DNA from 4 places in the Lysinibacillus sp. NPDC097162 genome. Region 2 is predicted to be linked to each of the others. Evidence: riboswitches for the same ligand, from Rfam matches in the RefSeq annotation. Region 2 holds a riboswitch; each other region holds the start of a gene.
The links. A riboswitch is a leader RNA that binds a small molecule or an ion and turns the genes downstream of it on or off. The one in region 2 is predicted to bind thiamine pyrophosphate.
Positions count from the first base shown of each region.

Region 1 (4,573 bases), on a different contig from region 2:
CATGAAATTTTTTGTAAGCAAAATGATTCGTTGGTCCATTGCCATTTCCAATCGATAAATCATGGCTAATAGCTAATTGAATAAATTTTTTCGCTTCAATAATTGCTTGTTTTAAAGGTATTTTTTGACCAATAAAAGCGGTTAATGCAGCAGAAAATGTACATCCCGTTCCATGCGTGTTTTTCGTTGCAATTCGAGTAGATTGCATTGAAAATGATTCGCCATCTTCAAAAAATACATAATCTGTTGCAAAATGATCGTCATGTAAATGTCCGCCTTTGATAATGACACATTGAACACCTAATTTTAATAATGATTGAGCAGCTTGCTGAATGTCTGATACATTGTTTATTTTTCTAGCAGTAAGTGTCTCTGCTTCTGGAATATTAGGCGTTACGATTGTAGCAAGAGGTAATAAATCTTTTTTTAATGCCTCAACTGCTTCTTGTTGTAATAAGTTTTCTCCTCCTTTTGCAATCATTACAGGATCAACGATAAGCGGAATATTTAAATTAGACAGAGCTCGTGCAATTGTATGAATAATATCTGAAGAAAAAAGCATTCCTGTTTTTATTGCACTAATTGAAAAATCATCCAGTAGTGAATGAAGTTGTTTATTTACAAAAGCTTGTTCAATTGGAAGTACACCGTTCACTCCTAATGTGTTTTGTGCTGTTAAAGCAGTTATAACGGATGTCCCGAATACGTCTAATTCCTGAAATGTTTTTAAATCAGCTTGGATGCCAGCTCCACCACCGCTATCTGAGCCAGCTATTGTTGTTACAATATGCATTATTTTTCACCGTCCTTCGATAAACGGTGTAATTCATTTAAGACCGAAACTGCAAAATCACCGTTATATGGCGCGGATGAAGCGGCATGTTCAGCAACTTTTTTATAGCACGTTAATGTATTGCACAACTGAGAAAATGGCTCATTACCTGCAATATAAGCTGCACAGCAAATGGCACTTAACAAACAACCAGTTCCTGTAACTTCTGTCATTCGAGCATGTCCACCAATAATCCATTGGGAGTGCTCTCCGTCAGTTATAAAATCTTTTTCACCAGTTACAATAACAATACAATTATATTTTTTAGAAATTTCTTTTGCTTTATCTTCAACAGAAATTGAACCGCTGCCACTATCTACTCCTTTTTGTTGCCAATAAACATCAGCAATAGCGGCAAGCTCACCGATATTACAACGAATAACAGCAAAATGAACGGCTTCTAATAATTGCTGTACCGCTTGTTTACGTAAATTTGTTGCTCCAACACCAACTGGGTCCAAAATAATCGGTACACCTAGCGCATTTGCCTTTTTTCCAGCAAGTAACATCGATTCATTTGTACGGGTAGTAAGCGTGCCAATATTAATCAATAAGGCTGATGCAATCGATACCATCTCCTCAACTTCCAGAGATTCATCTGCCATTACAGGCGAAGCACCAATTGCTAATAAGCCGTTTGCTTGAAAATTTGCCACAACATAATTTGTAATACAATGAATGAGTGGTTGTTTTTTACGAATAGTTTGAAAAATCATCGTAGTCCTCCTTTTTTTGGACGGACGTAAGCATGCAAAAAAGCTCTTTTTTTCGTGCGAAATATACACGTAAAAAGAGCCTATCATCAATAATAAGATGTGTGTTGCTCCCTACGTCAGTATTAACTAACAGGTTCAAAGGGTCAGGTTTTACCTTCTCAACTCGTTATGAGTCCCCCCGCAATCATGAAGTTTTTAGTTGTCCAAAATGTAACATACCTATCCACAGTATTCAATAGCATTTTATCATTATCTGGAAAGCAGTGACTGATGCCATATAATAAACCATGATAATTGTCATGACTTTCTTAAAATAAGGTTCATCCATTGAAAATAATAAAAAATGAGTTTTATAATAAACCTAGCAATAAGGAGGCAGTTATTATGAAAAGACAGGATTTAATCGCACCAGAATGGTATAACATTGTTGAGGAGATTGAGAAATATGCTCAGGACCCAACTAAAAATGCATTAATTGTTTATAATAATCATGAAGAAATTCAACATATTACATATGCAACTTTACTTGAAAAAGCAAATCAGGCGGCCCATGTATTTACTTCGCAGGGACTAACAAAAGGCGATGTGCTTTTAGTTATGGTTCCAAGATCTGTCGAGGCATATATCGTCTACATAGCGGCATTAAAAGCGGGCTTAACGATTATCCCTAGTTCGGAAATGTTGCGTACAAAGGATATTGAATACCGAATTACACATGCAAATGCAAAAGGAATAATTGCCTACGAGCCATATATTGAGCAATTTGACGAAGTGAAAAACTTAAAGGGTATTTTGCAATATGTTATTGGTCATGCTCATACACCATGGCAACCGTTGCTTGAAAAAATGGAGGAGCATCCTACAGACTATACGAATCCTACACCGACAAAAAGTACAGACAATGCTTTTTTAGCCTATACAAGTGGAACAACTGGCAATCCTAAGGCGGCTGTTCATACACATAGCTGGGGTTATGCTCATTTACGGACAACGGCACCGAATTGGTTAGGTGTTCAAGAAAATGATATAGTATGGGCTACTGCGGCGCCTGGTTGGCAAAAATGGATTTGGAGTCCATTCCTAGCAACTTTAGGCAGTGGTGCTACGGCATTTGTTTATAAAGGCAAATTTGATGCGTCAACTTATTTGTCATTGCTTGAAAAATTTAAAGTAAATGTATTATGTTGTACACCGACAGAGTATCGTTTTATGGCAGCACTCAATAATTTACAGGACTATAATTTAAGCGGAATTCGCCAAGCTGTATCAGCGGGTGAACCACTGAATAGTGAAGTAGTAAAAGTGTTCTCTGAAACGTTTAATATACAGGTTCGAGATGGTTACGGGCAAACGGAAAATACATTACTTGTTGGGACAATGGTTGGCATGGAAGCGCGCGTCGGCTCAATGGGTAAACCGACACCAGGAAATACAGTAGAAATAATCGATGACCTAGGACATCCTGTGTCGGAAGGTGTTGTTGGGGATATAGCAGTGCATCGAGAAACACCTGCACTCTTTAAAAAATATTTCCAAGATCCTGAACGCACAAACCTACAATTCCGCGGAGAATGGTATATAACAGGTGACCGTGCATATAAAGATGCTGATGGCTATTTTTGGTTTGAGGGCCGCGGAGATGATGTCATTATTTCTTCAGGCTATACAATAGGGCCATTTGAAGTAGAAGATGCATTAATGAAACATCCTACAGTAAAGGAAGCGGCTGTTGTTGCTAGTCCAGATGAAGTAAGAGGAAATATTGTTAAGGCATTTATAGTCCTTCGTGAAGATGAGACTGGGGATGATACACTTATTAAAAAGTTACAAAACCATGTGAAATTATTGACTGCACCTTATAAATATCCACGTGCGATTGAATTTGTAGAAGTGTTACCTAAGACTGCCTCTGGTAAAATCCGTCGTGTCGAATTACGACAACAAGAAAAAGCGCATTACACACATCAATAAATATTTCCTAGGAAATAAAGTCGGAAAATCAAAGTTCATGTTTTTTTATGAACTTTTGATTTTTTGTTGTAGCCCCATTTATTTATAGTAAAATAATAAACAACAGAACATTTTTACATAAAAATTACTTAAAAGTGAAACGTTTTGGACATTTAGACGTATAACGTGATGAGGAGGCGTTTGTATGAATGTGAAAAGGTGGATAGCTTTGGCTATTGCAGCTGTGTTGTTAGTATTTTCATTAGGGATTAATACGATTTTTGCCATATTTAAATCAGACTTTTTTAGTAATTTTGACAGCATTGTCGCTGGAAATAATTTAAATGTTTATGAAACGGTTATTGAGGGTGAAGATTATAGTAAGCGTATTGCCTATTTAAAAGTTGATGGAACGATTCAAGATGTTGGATCGAACACATTATGGCAAACCGTTGCTTATGATCACCAGTTTTTCTTAAATCAGTTGGACAATATTTTATATGATGATTCAGTACAAGGTATTGTTCTTAGTGTTAATTCACCAGGTGGTGGTGTAAAGGAATCGGCAGAAATTTATAAAAAACTGTTGCAAATTAAAGAGGAACGTCAAATTCCAATTTATGTGTCAATGGATTCGATGGCAGCATCAGGTGGCTACTACATTTCAGCACCAGCAGATAAAATTTATGCACACCGTGATACGATAACAGGTTCAATTGGTGTCATTATGCAATCTATTAATTATCAGGAACTTGCAGAAAAAGTTGGCGTGAAATTTGAGACGTTTAAATCTGGGCAACATAAAGACATGCTGAGTCCAACGCGTGAAATTACAGCAGAAGAACGCGCTATGATGCAAGATATGATTAACGAGTCATATGAAGAGTTCGTTGATATTGTTGAACAAGGACGTAATATGTCTGAAGCTGACGTGAAAAAAGTGGCAGATGGTCGAATTCTTGGTGGAACAAAGGCACTTGAAGCAGGCTTAATCGATGAAATTGGCGACGAGCAAGCAGCTATTGCAGCTTTACGTCAAGATTACGGTTTAGAGGATGCAGTTTTGTTTGAATAC
Region 1 is NZ_JBIWDT010000003.1:174,238-178,810, forward strand. It holds gene thiD (bifunctional hydroxymethylpyrimidine kinase/phosphomethylpyrimidine kinase) at 1-793, opposite strand, end outside; gene thiM (hydroxyethylthiazole kinase) at 793-1,548, opposite strand; TPP riboswitch at 1,640-1,738, opposite strand; gene mbcS (acyl-CoA synthetase MbcS) at 1,933-3,519, shown strand; gene sppA (signal peptide peptidase SppA) at 3,704-4,573, shown strand, end outside.
Region 1: another riboswitch for thiamine pyrophosphate. It lies ahead of thiM (hydroxyethylthiazole kinase); the one in region 2 lies ahead of ACIQXW_RS06960 (ABC transporter substrate-binding protein).

Region 2 (4,573 bases):
TGCGCACTATGGCGAATTTCCTCAGATCGTGGTCGTGCAAATGGAACAATTATTTCCTTCTTAATAGTAGCTGGACGTTTTGTTAAAACAATAATGCGATCTGCTAAAAATAACGCCTCTTCGATACTATGTGTAACAAACAGGATAGATTTTTTATGTTCCTCCCAAATCGATAACAGCCATGCTTGCATTTCTAATCTTGTAAACTCATCAAGCGCTGAAAACGGCTCATCTAAGCATAAAATTGGTTTCTCACTGACGATGGCTCGCAGAAATGATACACGTTGCTGCATGCCTCCTGATAAAGCATGAGGATAAGCATTTTCAAAAGAAGATAGGCCAACCTTTTCTAACCATTTTCTTGCAAGCTCTATATTAGGTCGATGCTGCAATTCTTCTACAATTGTGACATTTTCCAAAATTGTCCGCCACGGTAATAAGCAAGGTTGCTGTGGCATGTAACCAATAGTGCCTGTTTTTTGCTGAATGTCGTCTCCATTTAACAAAATAGCACCATGATTCAAAGGCGTTATACCTCCTATTAATTGAAAGAGAGTGCTTTTACCACTACCTGAGGGACCAATGATTGCCACAAATTCTCCTTCCTTTACTGTAAAGGATAAGTTTTTAACTACTTCAAGCGAGCCAAAGGATTTAGATATGTCTTGAATGTTCAGCATGTGATCCCCTCCCCTTTACAACTAGCTTTTCAACAAAACGAATAACGCCAAACAACAATAAACTTAACAATACAATCGCAAATATCGCCACAAATACACGATCCGTCCGAAACGATGATTGGGCAAGTGTCATATAAACACCAATCCCCTTTTTCGCACCAAGCCATTCCGCGATGACAGCCCCCATTACACTATATGTCGCTGCAATTTTTATACCAGAAAATATAGACGGATAGGCAAATGGCCATTCTAACTTCCAAAATGTTTGACCTTTTGTAGCACCTATCATTGCAAAATAATGCTTAAGCTCAGATGACGTTTGACGAAATCCATCCATTGCCGCAATAACGATAGGAAAAAAGCAAACGAGACAAATAATAATCAGCTTCGGTAACAGCCCAAAACCAAACCAAATAATTAATAAAGGTGCTAGGACAAGCACAGGCACATTTTGTGACACAATTAAAATCGGATACACAAATGCCCGTACCGTCGCTGAACGGTGTAATAATATCGCAACACTCAAGCCGAAAAATATACCAATAGCAAGGCCAAGTACCGCTAGCTGTATAGTAGCGAACACATGGGGCATGAACGTCTTATAAGAGTGAACACCCTCAGTAACGATGGCACTCGGCGCTGGTAATAGCCAATGTGGGATGTCAGCCAAACGGATAACGACTTCCCAAATAACTAACAGGAAGGCGATAAAAATAATCGACCTTCCTTTCGTTACTACTTGTTTCATCCTCGATACTTCTCCGTCAACGTTCCCATTGTAATGCCAGTTGGTTGATATAAAATTTTCACTTGCGTAATAACATTAATAGCACCCAATTCAATCATTTTTTTATTCATCTCTTCTATAATTTGGAGTAAGGTAGACAGTTCACCTTCCATTGTCGTTTCTAGTGGTTGCACTTCATAGCGCACACCTGAAGCATCAATGATCGCAATCGCCGCATCAACGAATGGAATCACATCCTCGTATTTTTCTGTTTTAGGTATAATTTGTACACTAATTAATGAATTAGCCATTTATTTTGCCCCTTTCTTTGGTAAGAAATCATTTGTAAAAGCTTGATCTGCATGAAATTCGCCTTCTAATACGTTGTTCTTTGTCATCCAGTCCGCATAGTTTTCCCAAACTGCTAATTTTTGTTCGCCCCATTGCGCTGCATCATCTTGATATTTGTTTGCTAACCATTCCTGACTTTTATGCACAAGTGCTTTATCTAAATCAGGTACCGCTTCAAGCAATATATCCGCTGCTTCACTAGGATGCTCAATGGCATACTCATAACCTTTTGTAGTAGCTGCAACAAATGCCTTTACCACATCAGGATTATCCTTAATCATCTTTTCATTCGTTGCAAGTACAGGTGTATAATAATCAAGTTGCTCACTATAGTCTGTTAAATACTGCATATTTAATTTTTCTCCACGAAGCTCCGCCTCAATACCTGTCCAAGCATAATAGATCCAAGCAAAATCTATATCCTTCTGCATCATTGTGAAAAAGTCTAAGTCTCCTGCATTCACGATATCTAATTTCTTTATATCAGCATTTTCTTTTTGCATTAGAGATTGTAAAACAGCTTGTTCTATTGGGCTTCCCCAACCACCATACGTTTTGTCTTCGTAATCTTTTGGTGACGTAATGCCTTTTGAAGCATCTGATGCAAAGCCAGATGTATTATGCTGAATAATTGCTGCAATCGATACAAGAGGCACGTCTTGAACACGTGCTTGCGTTATACCTTCCTGGTAGCTAACGCCAAACTGAGCTTTGCCTGATGCAACAAGTTGATCTGCCCCCGCATCACCAGGTAATAAAATGTCTACGTCTAAACCTTGCTCCTCAAAGTAGCCAAGCTTTTTCGCAACATAAAGTCCTGTATGATTCGTATTAGGTGTCCAGTCCAGTACAACGGATACCTTTTTCAATGTGCTTGTTTCCTCTTTGTCCTCTTTTTCGCTACAACCAACTAATGTTAATAATGCAGCAACAAGAACGAAAAACCACTTTTTCATGCTGTGTCCTCCAAGTCTAGTAGTTTGAAAGTGTTCACGATTGAATGTTTTCACCAGAAAAGGTATTCTCAGGCCATTTGCATCGCTTCTAATAGATTACTCCTAGTTTTAGGCGGAATAATGAATCCTAAACAAAAAAACGCCTAGGAGTTATCCCAGACGTTTGCAAACGGTATCAAAAAATAGTATACGAATATTTTTGAATAGATGTTCCCTACGCTGGTACGAGCCAAATCAGGTTCAAAGGGTCAGCATCTAAACGGACGCAATCTCAGCTGGCAACTTCCAGCCCCCCTACATTCTTAACTTATGAACTTTTCGTTGATTATTATAACCATATCTATCGTAAAATGACAAGCTAGTATTTTCGTAATTGATAAAAATGAGCTTCTATTGGACTATACAAGTATTCTGCAACATGACTTTTGCAAATAGAATATGCATGGAATTTGGAACATCAAAAATTCTCCAATACGAAACAGTTAATCTTTTGCAAAACCAACAAGTTAAAAAAGAGTTATTCTCCATACAACACGATATAACTTCCATCGCCCTTTGAAAAGATAGTTGCTATATGTCATCTAGTTATAATTGAAATTAAACTAATTATAGAAAACATTTTTTCTTCGTAATTTTTGAGAGTTTGTGCTTTATTCAAAGTGTCAGGAGTGAGTTGATGAAAAAGCTTTTAAAAATTACCGTAGTATTTCTTGTTTTACTCGGAGCAGCTGGCTATGCTGTATGGCATTTAGGGACAAATATCGCTTCCGAAAAAATAATTGAAAAAGTGAAATCTAATTTAGATGACGAAAATTTAGAAGAAGTTAAAGCTTATATCGAGAACGATTCGAAGGTTCAAGAAATTGTAAGCGAGGCAGCAACTACAAATCCGGATACTCTTCCCTTCCAAACTAAGGAAGAAGCGACACATGTGTTAATTAAAAAAGTGGGCGTTAATCGTTTACTTGAAATTCAGGAACAAGCGCAAAACGGTTCAATTAGTAAGGATGAAGTATTATCCGAAATTGAAGGTAATAAAACAGGCTCGAGTCCTATTAAGTGAAATCGAGTCCTTTTTTCTATTATTTTTCTATTGTTGCTAGTTAAACTAAAGCGCACGATTGTTATATAATTTAAGCATTTACAACGTTAAACATAAAGATGTTCTCAAATAAGATTTTGAGAAGCATTCAATTAGAGCCGTTGCAATTACTAAAGTTTTAATGTTGCGCATAACTTATGGTGACTTGAGTACCTTTTTCGTTAGATTGGATTGTACTCTGTAGTTCAAGCATTCGGCAAATATCTTCGATGATTCGTAGGCCAGTACCCTTTTCCTCCACATTAAACCCAACCCCATTATCCTTAAATATAATTGAGTTTTTTTGCAAAGTGATTTCCAATGTATCGCACACTGCATGGCGCAAAATATTTTGGAAGATATTATCAAATAATCTGTGCAACCAAATTTCATTACTCTTCCAATGGCATTTAGTTGAGGAATCGTTTAACACAATAGAGATTTGGTTAACTTTATATAAAAAATTCCACTTTAAAATGATGGTATTGATAAGTTTTGGAACATCTACTTTTTCCATGATTATATAGGAATTATCAACACAAGATAAGCGCTCAAAGTCATATTCATTGGATAACTTTGAAATATAGTTTATTTGTTCGTTTAAAGAATTGAAAATATCCTGATGTTGTGAAAAATCATTTTCGATTGTGTAAAGTTGTAAGCGCATAGCTGTTAAAGGTGTATTAATATCGTGGCGCAACTGAGTTAAAAGTTCTAGTTTCATTTGCTCTTGTTGCATTATTTCAATTTCCTTCGATATCGTCCGGTCAATGAGAAG
Region 2 is NZ_JBIWDT010000001.1:1,382,595-1,387,167, reverse strand. It holds gene ACIQXW_RS06975 (ABC transporter ATP-binding protein) at 1-680, opposite strand, end outside; gene ACIQXW_RS06970 (ABC transporter permease) at 655-1,428, opposite strand; gene ACIQXW_RS06965 (thiamine-binding protein) at 1,425-1,718, opposite strand; gene ACIQXW_RS06960 (ABC transporter substrate-binding protein) at 1,719-2,714, opposite strand; TPP riboswitch at 2,909-3,020, opposite strand; gene ACIQXW_RS06955 (hypothetical protein) at 3,391-3,777, shown strand; gene ACIQXW_RS06950 (sensor histidine kinase) at 3,935-4,573, opposite strand, start outside.

Region 3 (4,573 bases), on a different contig from region 2:
GTGCATTTAACATTTCGTATTGAAGTACTTTTAATTTCTTTTTATATAATTTTTTATCTAGTTCAATCGATAGGTCAAGATTTTTAAGATTTTGAGCCATAAAAATTCCACTCCTTCAAATTGGTTATTTCTATTGTACTAAAGAAATATTTGGATGCATATTCAAATGGTAAAATGTAGATTTTTTAATGCAAATTCATATGATACATTGTAAGGGTTTTCCGCTATAATAAAATAGATATTATGTGACAGTCATATACTTATTTGTCTTTTCCCTATACAATTTAACACGAAGGGAGAGGAATCCTTGCCTAAGTTTATTTTAATGACAATAACCTTTATTGTCTCACTCATCCTAACCTTTTCATCCTATTTCATAAAAATAAATGGTCAATCTTCGTTAGAAATCTCAAATCGTTTTCCCGTAATGTTTGCACCTATTAATATTAGTTATATGATATGGATATTAATTTACATTTTACTCGCATATTGGTTAGTTATGAATTTTCAAAAGACATCTATTAAACAGACTGTTCTCTTTAGCAATGTATGCATTTTACAGGCGCTCTCTATCTTATTTTGGCATTATGAATTATTCATCGTATTTTTCTGTTGTTCTGTAATTTTAGTATTGTACTTGTTTATCCTTTACAATACTTATCCGCATACAAATAATGCTTTAACTGGCCGTCTGCCCATTTCAATTTATTTTGCCTGGTCTACATTTATCATGATGACAAATGCAAGTTTTACGCTAACATCTTATGAATGGCATGGTTTTGGACTTAGTAACCCACTTTGGGCAGTTATTTTACTGTCAATCGGTGTAGCCATCGCCTTACATATTCGCTACTATCATTTCGATATTGTTTATCCTAGCGTGTTTATATGGGCTTATATTGGCATTGCATTCCATAATCAACTTGATGAATTACTTGTGACGACAGCGGCTCTATTTTTATGTGGCGTCCTAATCGTTGGTATCCGATTTGTCAAAAAAAAACCTGCTCACCGAAAATAAATCGGTAAGCAGGTTTTTCATTTAGCCTTGTTTATTACTTGGCTATTTTATGCTTCATCTAATGAAGTTAAAATGATTGGTTTATCTTTTGTAACAATAATTGAATGCTCAATTTGGGCAACTAATGATTTGTCAGGTGTAATAAATGTCCAGCCATCACCAGCTTCAACGATATGTTCTGCTTTCGCAGAAATAAACGGCTCAACTGCTAGCACCATACCTTCTTTCATAATTGTTGAATCCCAAGCATCGTAATAATTTAAAATATGGTTTGGCTCATCATGTAATGAACGACCTAATCCATGACCTGTTAAATTCATAATAACAGTTAAATCATTTGCATAAGCTTCACGCTCAACAGCTTTCCCAATTTGGTTTAATTTAGAACCTGCTTTTACTTTTGTCATAGCGCGATCAAAGGCACTTTTTGCTACGTGACAAAGTTTTTCTTTATCCTCGTAACCTTCCCCTACTACAAATGAAATACCTGTATCTGCAAAATAGCCATTTAGTGAACCGGATACGTCAATATTTACAATATCCCCTTCTTGTATAACACGTTGTCCTGGAATACCATGGGCAACTTCCTCATTGACACTAATACAAGTGTATCCTGGGAAATCATATTCTCCTTTAGGACCAGAAATAGCTCCTGCTTCAGCAAACATGCGGCCTGCAATTTCATCTAATTCAAGTGTTGTCACACCCGGTTTTGTAGCTTCCTTCATTGCCTCACGAATTTCTGCACAAATGCGACCAATTTTTTTAAAGGCTTCAATTTCTTCTTGCGTTTTTACAATCATTTTTAACGTCCCTTTCATCTAATATCTATTCATTAATATAACATAACTTTATATGTCCATAACGCCAAACGCTTTAATTATTCTATGCTAACATTATTTCATAAGTACCATGCAAATAATAATCAGGCCTTTTTTGAAGTTCTTCGGCTAAAAAATATTGACCAAATAACGTGGAAACCTTGGATAATAAAAAAAATAGCATACTAAGTAACACTTAGCATACTATTTTCTCTTTTAGGACAGTCTTATAGTGTTTAAGATTTTCGCTGCATTAATTGTGGCGCAGCTGTAAATAATAGCACAGCAACAATGGCTGTTAAAATTGTTGCTGGAAGCATGTATGTTCCATTGTAAATGATTGAATAAATCCATGCGTTTTGCTCGCCTGCATACTCTGCAAAGAATACTGCACCTGCAAATGTGTGCGCAAGATAACGTAGGAATCCAGCTAACAACGTACCAATGACAATATAAACGGCCATTTTCTTTTTATTTAAAGCTGTTGCCGCTTTTAATACAGGTTCACGAACGATTGCCGCTAAACCTACTACGGTAAAGGCTACCCCGTAATCTAGTAATCCTTGAAGCCAGTGCACAATATAAGCACCAAACATTGTTTGCATAACACCAATCAATAGCCCGGTTGTGAGTCCTGATAAGAGGCCCCAACGAAATGCTATTAAGATGATTGGTACCATTACTAAGCTTACCGAGCCACCTTGTGCCCATACTTTAAAGGAAATTTGATCGAGTACAAGTCCTACCGCTGCGAAAATTGCAATTTCCACCAGCATGAGTAATCTTTTTTTGTCCATATTATTATTCTCTCCTTTGTTCCGATGTAGGATACAAGAGCAGGAATAGAAATCATTTTGATATGCATGTCAATCCGGCATAAAAAAACGATGCCAGGACAGAGCCTCACATCGTAAAAGTGTCGGTTTCTATCCACATCCCTACGCAAGCGTTAACTTACAGGTTCGAAGAGTAAAGGCATTACGTGCCCAGTCTCAGCTGACATCATCAGCTCCCCTTGTGGTCGTTACATCTAATTTTTTTGTTGAACACCCTCATTGTACGCAAACACTTTTGCAATTACAACCTTTTCAACATTAATTTTTTTGAAACTTTCGAGTTTTCTATGCGTAAATAATTAAAAAGGAGGGACTACTATGGAGAATCCAAAAATTTTATCTGCCTTTAGTTATCTCAGTATTTTTTTTGCACCATTTATCGTTCCGTTAATCGTTTATTTCGTGTCAAAAGATAGCGATGTCAAGAGACACTCCATCAAAGCACTTATTTCTCATTTAATACCGTTTGTCTTTGGTATCATTTTCTTTATCGTCTTTATATTTTCTACTATGTCATTAAACACGTTTGATCCTTCGTCTAATGGGAATACATTTATTATCATATGGTTTGTATCTTTTGGTATTTATTTACTCGTTTCGTTAGGCATAGTCATTTGGAATATTGTCCAAGCTGTACGAGTTATTCGTTAAAATTTAGTACTAAGGAGCTGTCGTATTCATGAAAGTATCGAAAGTAGTTAAAACTGCTATAAAATTAGCGCCCATCGTTATTCCGATTGTCAAAAAAGTGGTCGCAGCAAAAAAAGGAACAACTCCAAACGTAACGACACACAAAAAATAATAGCCAATGGGCTCCTATAACGTAAAAACCCACTTCGCTTTCCTGCTGCGCAACAATCTGTAAGCCGCAGGAGGCTTCGTAGGTTTTTACTTTGTTATACATAAATTGTTTGAGTGACTGGCACTTTTTTGGGGTCTAACCCTACTCCCAGTGCCCTAAGAATTCAGAATTGTTTGAGTGACTGGCACTTATTTTACTTCAAAATGTGTTGTACTATGTCCGCTCAACGTTTTTTCAACGTGTAATACTGCCGGCATAGCAGCCTTTAACTCGGCTACATGTGAAATAACACCAATCATTCTTCCAGAGTCTTGTAAATCAATTAGCGTATCAATCGCTTTATTTAACGCTTCCTCATCCAATGAACCGAAGCCCTCGTCAATAAACATTGTTTCAATACGAATATTACCTTGGAAGCTTTGAATTACATCGGCCATACCTAATGCAAGACTTAATGATGCATTAAATTTCTCCCCACCTGATAATGTTTTGACATCTCTTAATTGATCTGTATACGCATCATAGACATCCAACCCAAGCCCACTTTGCTTCGCATGTTTCTCTAACCGATCGGAACGACGCAGTTCAAACTGTCCATTCGATAAATGGAATAAACGAATATTTGCTGCCGCAGTGATTTTATCTAAATAATTAATTTGAATATACCGCTCAAAGGAAAGTTTTTTCGGATTTTGACCATTCAACACTGTGTAAAGCTCTTTTACACGACCTGCTTCTTTTTCAAGGACACGGATTTCCTTTGCCGTTTCCTCTACTTTAACAATAAAGTCTGCACATGCCTTTGCATAGCTTTGCGTTTGTTGTAAGGTTTTAAATGCTTCTTCATATGTGGCACGGAGCATCTCAAGCTTTTCTTCTAATACTGTTAGATCTTGCTTTTCTTTTCCTTCAAGATGCTTTGCTCCATCCTCCATTTGTTGCTGTAAGGAATGTAATTGTAAGGCATAATCACGACATGCTTTACGTAAATCATCAATTTGACTAACGCTACGCTTTGCAGCAGCATAATCTTCATACGTTGCAAAACCAACATCTTTCATGCTTACTAAAAACTGTTCACGCTTGTCATTCA
Region 3 is NZ_JBIWDT010000008.1:54,452-59,024, forward strand. It holds gene ACIQXW_RS21925 (polyphosphate kinase 2 family protein) at 1-100, opposite strand, end outside; gene ACIQXW_RS21930 (hypothetical protein) at 308-1,021, shown strand; gene map (type I methionyl aminopeptidase) at 1,069-1,824, opposite strand; gene thiT (energy-coupled thiamine transporter ThiT) at 2,079-2,639, opposite strand; TPP riboswitch at 2,761-2,868, opposite strand; gene ACIQXW_RS21945 (magnetosome magnetite crystal formation protein family) at 2,997-3,329, shown strand; gene ACIQXW_RS21950 (hypothetical protein) at 3,358-3,480, shown strand; gene ACIQXW_RS21955 (AAA family ATPase) at 3,669-4,573, opposite strand, start outside.
Region 3: another riboswitch for thiamine pyrophosphate. It lies ahead of thiT (energy-coupled thiamine transporter ThiT); the one in region 2 lies ahead of ACIQXW_RS06960 (ABC transporter substrate-binding protein).

Region 4 (4,573 bases), on a different contig from region 2:
CTTGTTCCATTTTATTTATTACTAAAGTGAAAACTTTAACGCCTCTGTTCTTTATCATTGATACAGTCTGCTACCAGTATCTTTGAACTCTTTTGCCTTTTCCTGCATCCCTTGATGGATTGCTTCTGTCGTATTTAAATCTTTTTCTTTAGCATAGTTCCGAATATCTTGAGAAATTCTCATACTGCAAAACTTAGGACCACACATCGAGCAAAAATGTGCCGTTTTTGCTCCTTCTGCTGGTAAAGTCTCATCGTGATATTCTACAGCTCGCTCTGGATCTAACGATAAATTAAATTGATCGCGCCAACGAAACTCAAAGCGAGCCTTTGAAAGAGCGTCATCTCGCTGCTGTGCACCAGGATGACCTTTAGCTAAATCCGCTGCATGTGCCGCAATTTTATATGTGATAACACCTACACGAACATCTTCTCGATTTGGTAACCCTAAATGCTCCTTCGGTGTTACATAGCACAGCATCGCTGTTCCAAACCAGCCAATCATTGCAGCCCCAATTGCTGATGTAATGTGATCATAGCCAGGAGCAATATCCGTCGTTAGAGGACCCAATGTATAAAATGGCGCTTCTTTACAAACTTCTAATTGCTTGTCCATATTTTCCTTAATAAGATGCATTGGCACGTGCCCAGGTCCCTCTACCATCACTTGTACATCGTGCTTCCAAGCAATTTGCGTTAACTCCCCTAGCGTTTCAAGCTCTGCGAACTGCGCCTCGTCATTGGCATCTGCAATTGAGCCAGGTCGTAATCCATCCCCTAACGAAAAGGCAACATCATACGTTTTCATAATTTCGCAAATTTCTTCAAAATGAGTATATAAGAAATTTTCTTGATGATGGAATAGACACCACTGTGCCATAATTGAACCTCCACGCGAAACAATACCCGTTACACGATTAGCTGTAAGCGGTACATAGCGCAGCAATACACCTGCGTGAATCGTGAAGTAATCAACCCCTTGTTCAGCTTGCTCGATTAGCGTGTCACGATACACCTCCCACGTTAAATCCTCAGCAACGCCATTTACCTTTTCAAGCGCCTGATAAATTGGCACTGTTCCAACAGGCACAGCAGCATTACGGATAATCCATTCGCGAGTTGTATGAATGTGCTTACCAGTAGATAAATCCATAATATTATCAGCACCCCATCGTGTTGCCCATGTCATTTTTTCAACTTCCTCAGCGATGGATGAAGTAACAGCTGAATTTCCAATATTGGCGTTAATTTTCACGTGGAAGTTACGGCCGATAATCATCGGTTCCGCCTCAGGATGATTTATATTAGATGGCATTATAGCACGCCCTGCCGCAATTTCTGCACGTACAAATTCTGGTTTTAAATTTTCGCGAATCGCTACAAATTCCATTTCTGGCGTAATAATTCCTTGTCTTGCATAATGAAGCTGTGTCACATTACAGCCTTTTTTCGCACGTAAAGGTTTGCGAGAAAGCTTTGGAAAAACATTTTCCTTTATGCGCGGGTCATCCGCGTTGCGGAATCCATTATCCTCGGGCTTAATGGTACGTCCCTCGTATTCCTCTACATCGCTCCGTTCTTTAATCCACTCACGACGCAAAGCTGGTAAACCTTTTGTAATATCGACTTTGTAAGTTGGATCTGTATAAGGGCCACTCGTATCATAAACTCGTATAGGTGCGTTATTCTCTTCACCAAAGCTACCCGTTGTGGGGCTTAGCTTAATTTCACGCATTGGCACTAATATATCTGGACGTGATCCTTCTACATATACTTTTTTACTTCCGTCAAAGCTTGTCATAATGTTCATGTTTTTTTCGCTAACTGTTGTCATTTACTATTCCGCTCCCTTTTACGTAAATTATTAAAAGGACCGAATCTAGCCCACTCCAACAAGTAGCATTACAAATAAAAAGCCGAATCCAAAAAAATATTGGATCCGGCTGTACATGTAAGGTTACATTTATCGCAAAGTTCAAGGAGTGCGAAGTTCATTAACTTTCCCACGCTGGTATGAGCCAGATCAGGTCCAAAGGGTCAAGAAACCTCAATGCGTTTCCCTCTCAGCCCGACTCATCGGACTCCCCTAGTTAAGCTATTCAGTTTGATGCTAGTGTAACAGATATTCCTAATAGATGGAAGCCATTAAGTAAATAGTATTTCTGCCATATAAATTACGATTGTCACAGTAATACAGCTTACAATTGTTGAAAAAAGCACCGTTTGTGCAGCGGTTTCTGACCCTAAATCATATTCTAGAGCTAGACTCGAGCTATTACGTGAAGTTGGAAATGCACTCGCAATAAAGAGCGATTGGGCCACAACGCCATCTAAGCTGAGGGCAAAAATGATAAGCAATGCAACAGCTGGACCTACTACAAGTCGTGTAAAACAGCTGACAAACACAGTTCTATTGAACATTGATTTAATTTCAAGCTGAGATAGTTGCGCACCGAGCGTAATAAGAGCAACAGCGATAAACCCATCAGCAACGTGGTCAATTGGAATACGGATAAATTGGGGAATGCCAATATTAAAGAAATTCATTGCCACACCGATAATGAGCGCATGAATAATCGGCATTTTCAGGAAGTCCTTCACAATGGCCATACCTGATTTAGTTGAAGAAATTAAATTATATAATCCATATGTATAGGTCGTTACATTTTGAAAAATAACGAGAATAACTTGAATGGCCACCCCAATTGGTTGTGTCACAAAAATCATTTGTGCCACCGGAATGCCATAGTTACCAGAGTTAATGAGTACAACACTATTTTTAAATACCGCTGCCTCTGTTTTCTTTAAACCTAGCCCCTTCGCTATAAAATGACTAAGCACCATTTGACTCCCAATAAAGAGCACAATAAATAATGCCACTTCACCGAGCACCGATAGTTCCACGCTCGTTTCATATAAATTTACAAATACCGCTGCTGGCATAAAACAATATGTAATAAGCTGGGATAGCGCTTTTAAATTAAATTGAAATTTCCTCTGTAAAAACGCCCCAAGTACAAGTAACACTAAAATAGGCGCAACAATTTTAAAGAAAATCATACCGAGATACATCATGGAGGCGCCCCCCTTTCATCTTTCTATAGTAAAACTGTTCCCAAACTGGGTCAATGCCCTCTCAGCTCTACCGTTTACATAAAAAGAGACTGTCCTTGGAAAAGGACAGTCTCAACGTGTCTACAAAAGCATCAAGAAGTTTTACCGGCGGTTTCTCAAAGGTTATCGGCGGTTTCCGAGGGTGTATCGGCGATTCCTCCACGTTTATCGGCGATTTCCGAGGGTTTATCGGCGATTTCGGAAGGTTTACTGGCGATTACCTCGGGATATTCACTTTGCTTTGTAGAAAATTCAATAGCTTAATTATGCAAGTTTAAATCGATTCACGACTTCTTGTAGCTCTTTAGAGATTTGGTTCATATTGTTAATTGATTCTGCAACCTTTTGCATTTCTGCCTGTTGATCCACAGCAGATGCACTTACTTGTTCAGCAGAAGCTGCAGTTTCCTCTGAAACGGCAGAAATACTTTGAATCGCTGTAACTGCCTGATCTTTTTGCTCTAACATTTGGGAAAGATTTGACAAGAGGTCATTAATTGCCGTTGCAATAGAATGAGAAAGCTCATTATTATCTTTAAAAGCAAGCTCTGTATTTTGCACTGATTCATTTTGAGCTTGCATCAAATCAGCATTAGAAGCAATAACGGACACCGTTTGCTTCGCGTCTTCTAGAATGCTAGTTACCGTTTTCTTAATCACTTCTGTTTCGTTTTTAGACTGTTCCGCTAGTTTACGAACTTCTTCCGCTACTACTGCAAAGCCTTTTCCATGCTCTCCTGCACGAGCAGCCTCAATACTTGCATTTAACGCTAGTAGGTTGGTTTGCTCCGTTACTCCTTGAATGGATACAATAATTTGGTTGATGTTTCTGATGTTGCTAGATAAAGATTCCATCTGACTTTGAATGCGTACATTCATTTCATTTGTTTCAGCATTTCGATCACGTAAGCTTTCAACTTCTTTCATGCCCTGCTCTGTAGAAGCTTTTGTTTTCATTGACAGCTCATCCATTTGTTTGGAAAGCATTGTAATGGCGTCAATTTGATCGGACAAATCAATCATTCGATAATTTGTTTCCTCCGTATCCTCTGATTGTTTCGAAGCACCTTGCGCAATTTCATTGATAGCTACAGATACTTCTTGATTTGATGCGACAATTTCATTAAATGCTTCATTGACATCATCTGATGATTGATTAAGTAATGTTGAAGAATTTAATACCGTATGGATGGCATCATTCGTTTTGTCCAGCATATTGTTATAGGCTACTGCAACAGCACCAATTTCATCTGATTTTATAAATTTTTCATCTATTTTTTTAGTTAAATCGCCTTCAGCCGCCGTTTCAATGGATGCACGTAAAACTTTCAAAGGCTTTAACTGTTTAAAGATAAACATCGCACTGGCAGCAGCCATTAAAACTACCATAATGATTGCAGCTACAATCGTAAAGATGAGAACTTTATTATACGTTTCTAATATTTTAGATTTAGGTAAAA
Region 4 is NZ_JBIWDT010000009.1:13,247-17,819, forward strand. It holds gene thiC (phosphomethylpyrimidine synthase ThiC) at 55-1,833, opposite strand; TPP riboswitch at 1,983-2,097, opposite strand; gene ACIQXW_RS22460 (AEC family transporter) at 2,145-3,074, opposite strand; gene ACIQXW_RS22465 (methyl-accepting chemotaxis protein) at 3,378-4,573, opposite strand, start outside.
Region 4: another riboswitch for thiamine pyrophosphate. It lies ahead of thiC (phosphomethylpyrimidine synthase ThiC); the one in region 2 lies ahead of ACIQXW_RS06960 (ABC transporter substrate-binding protein).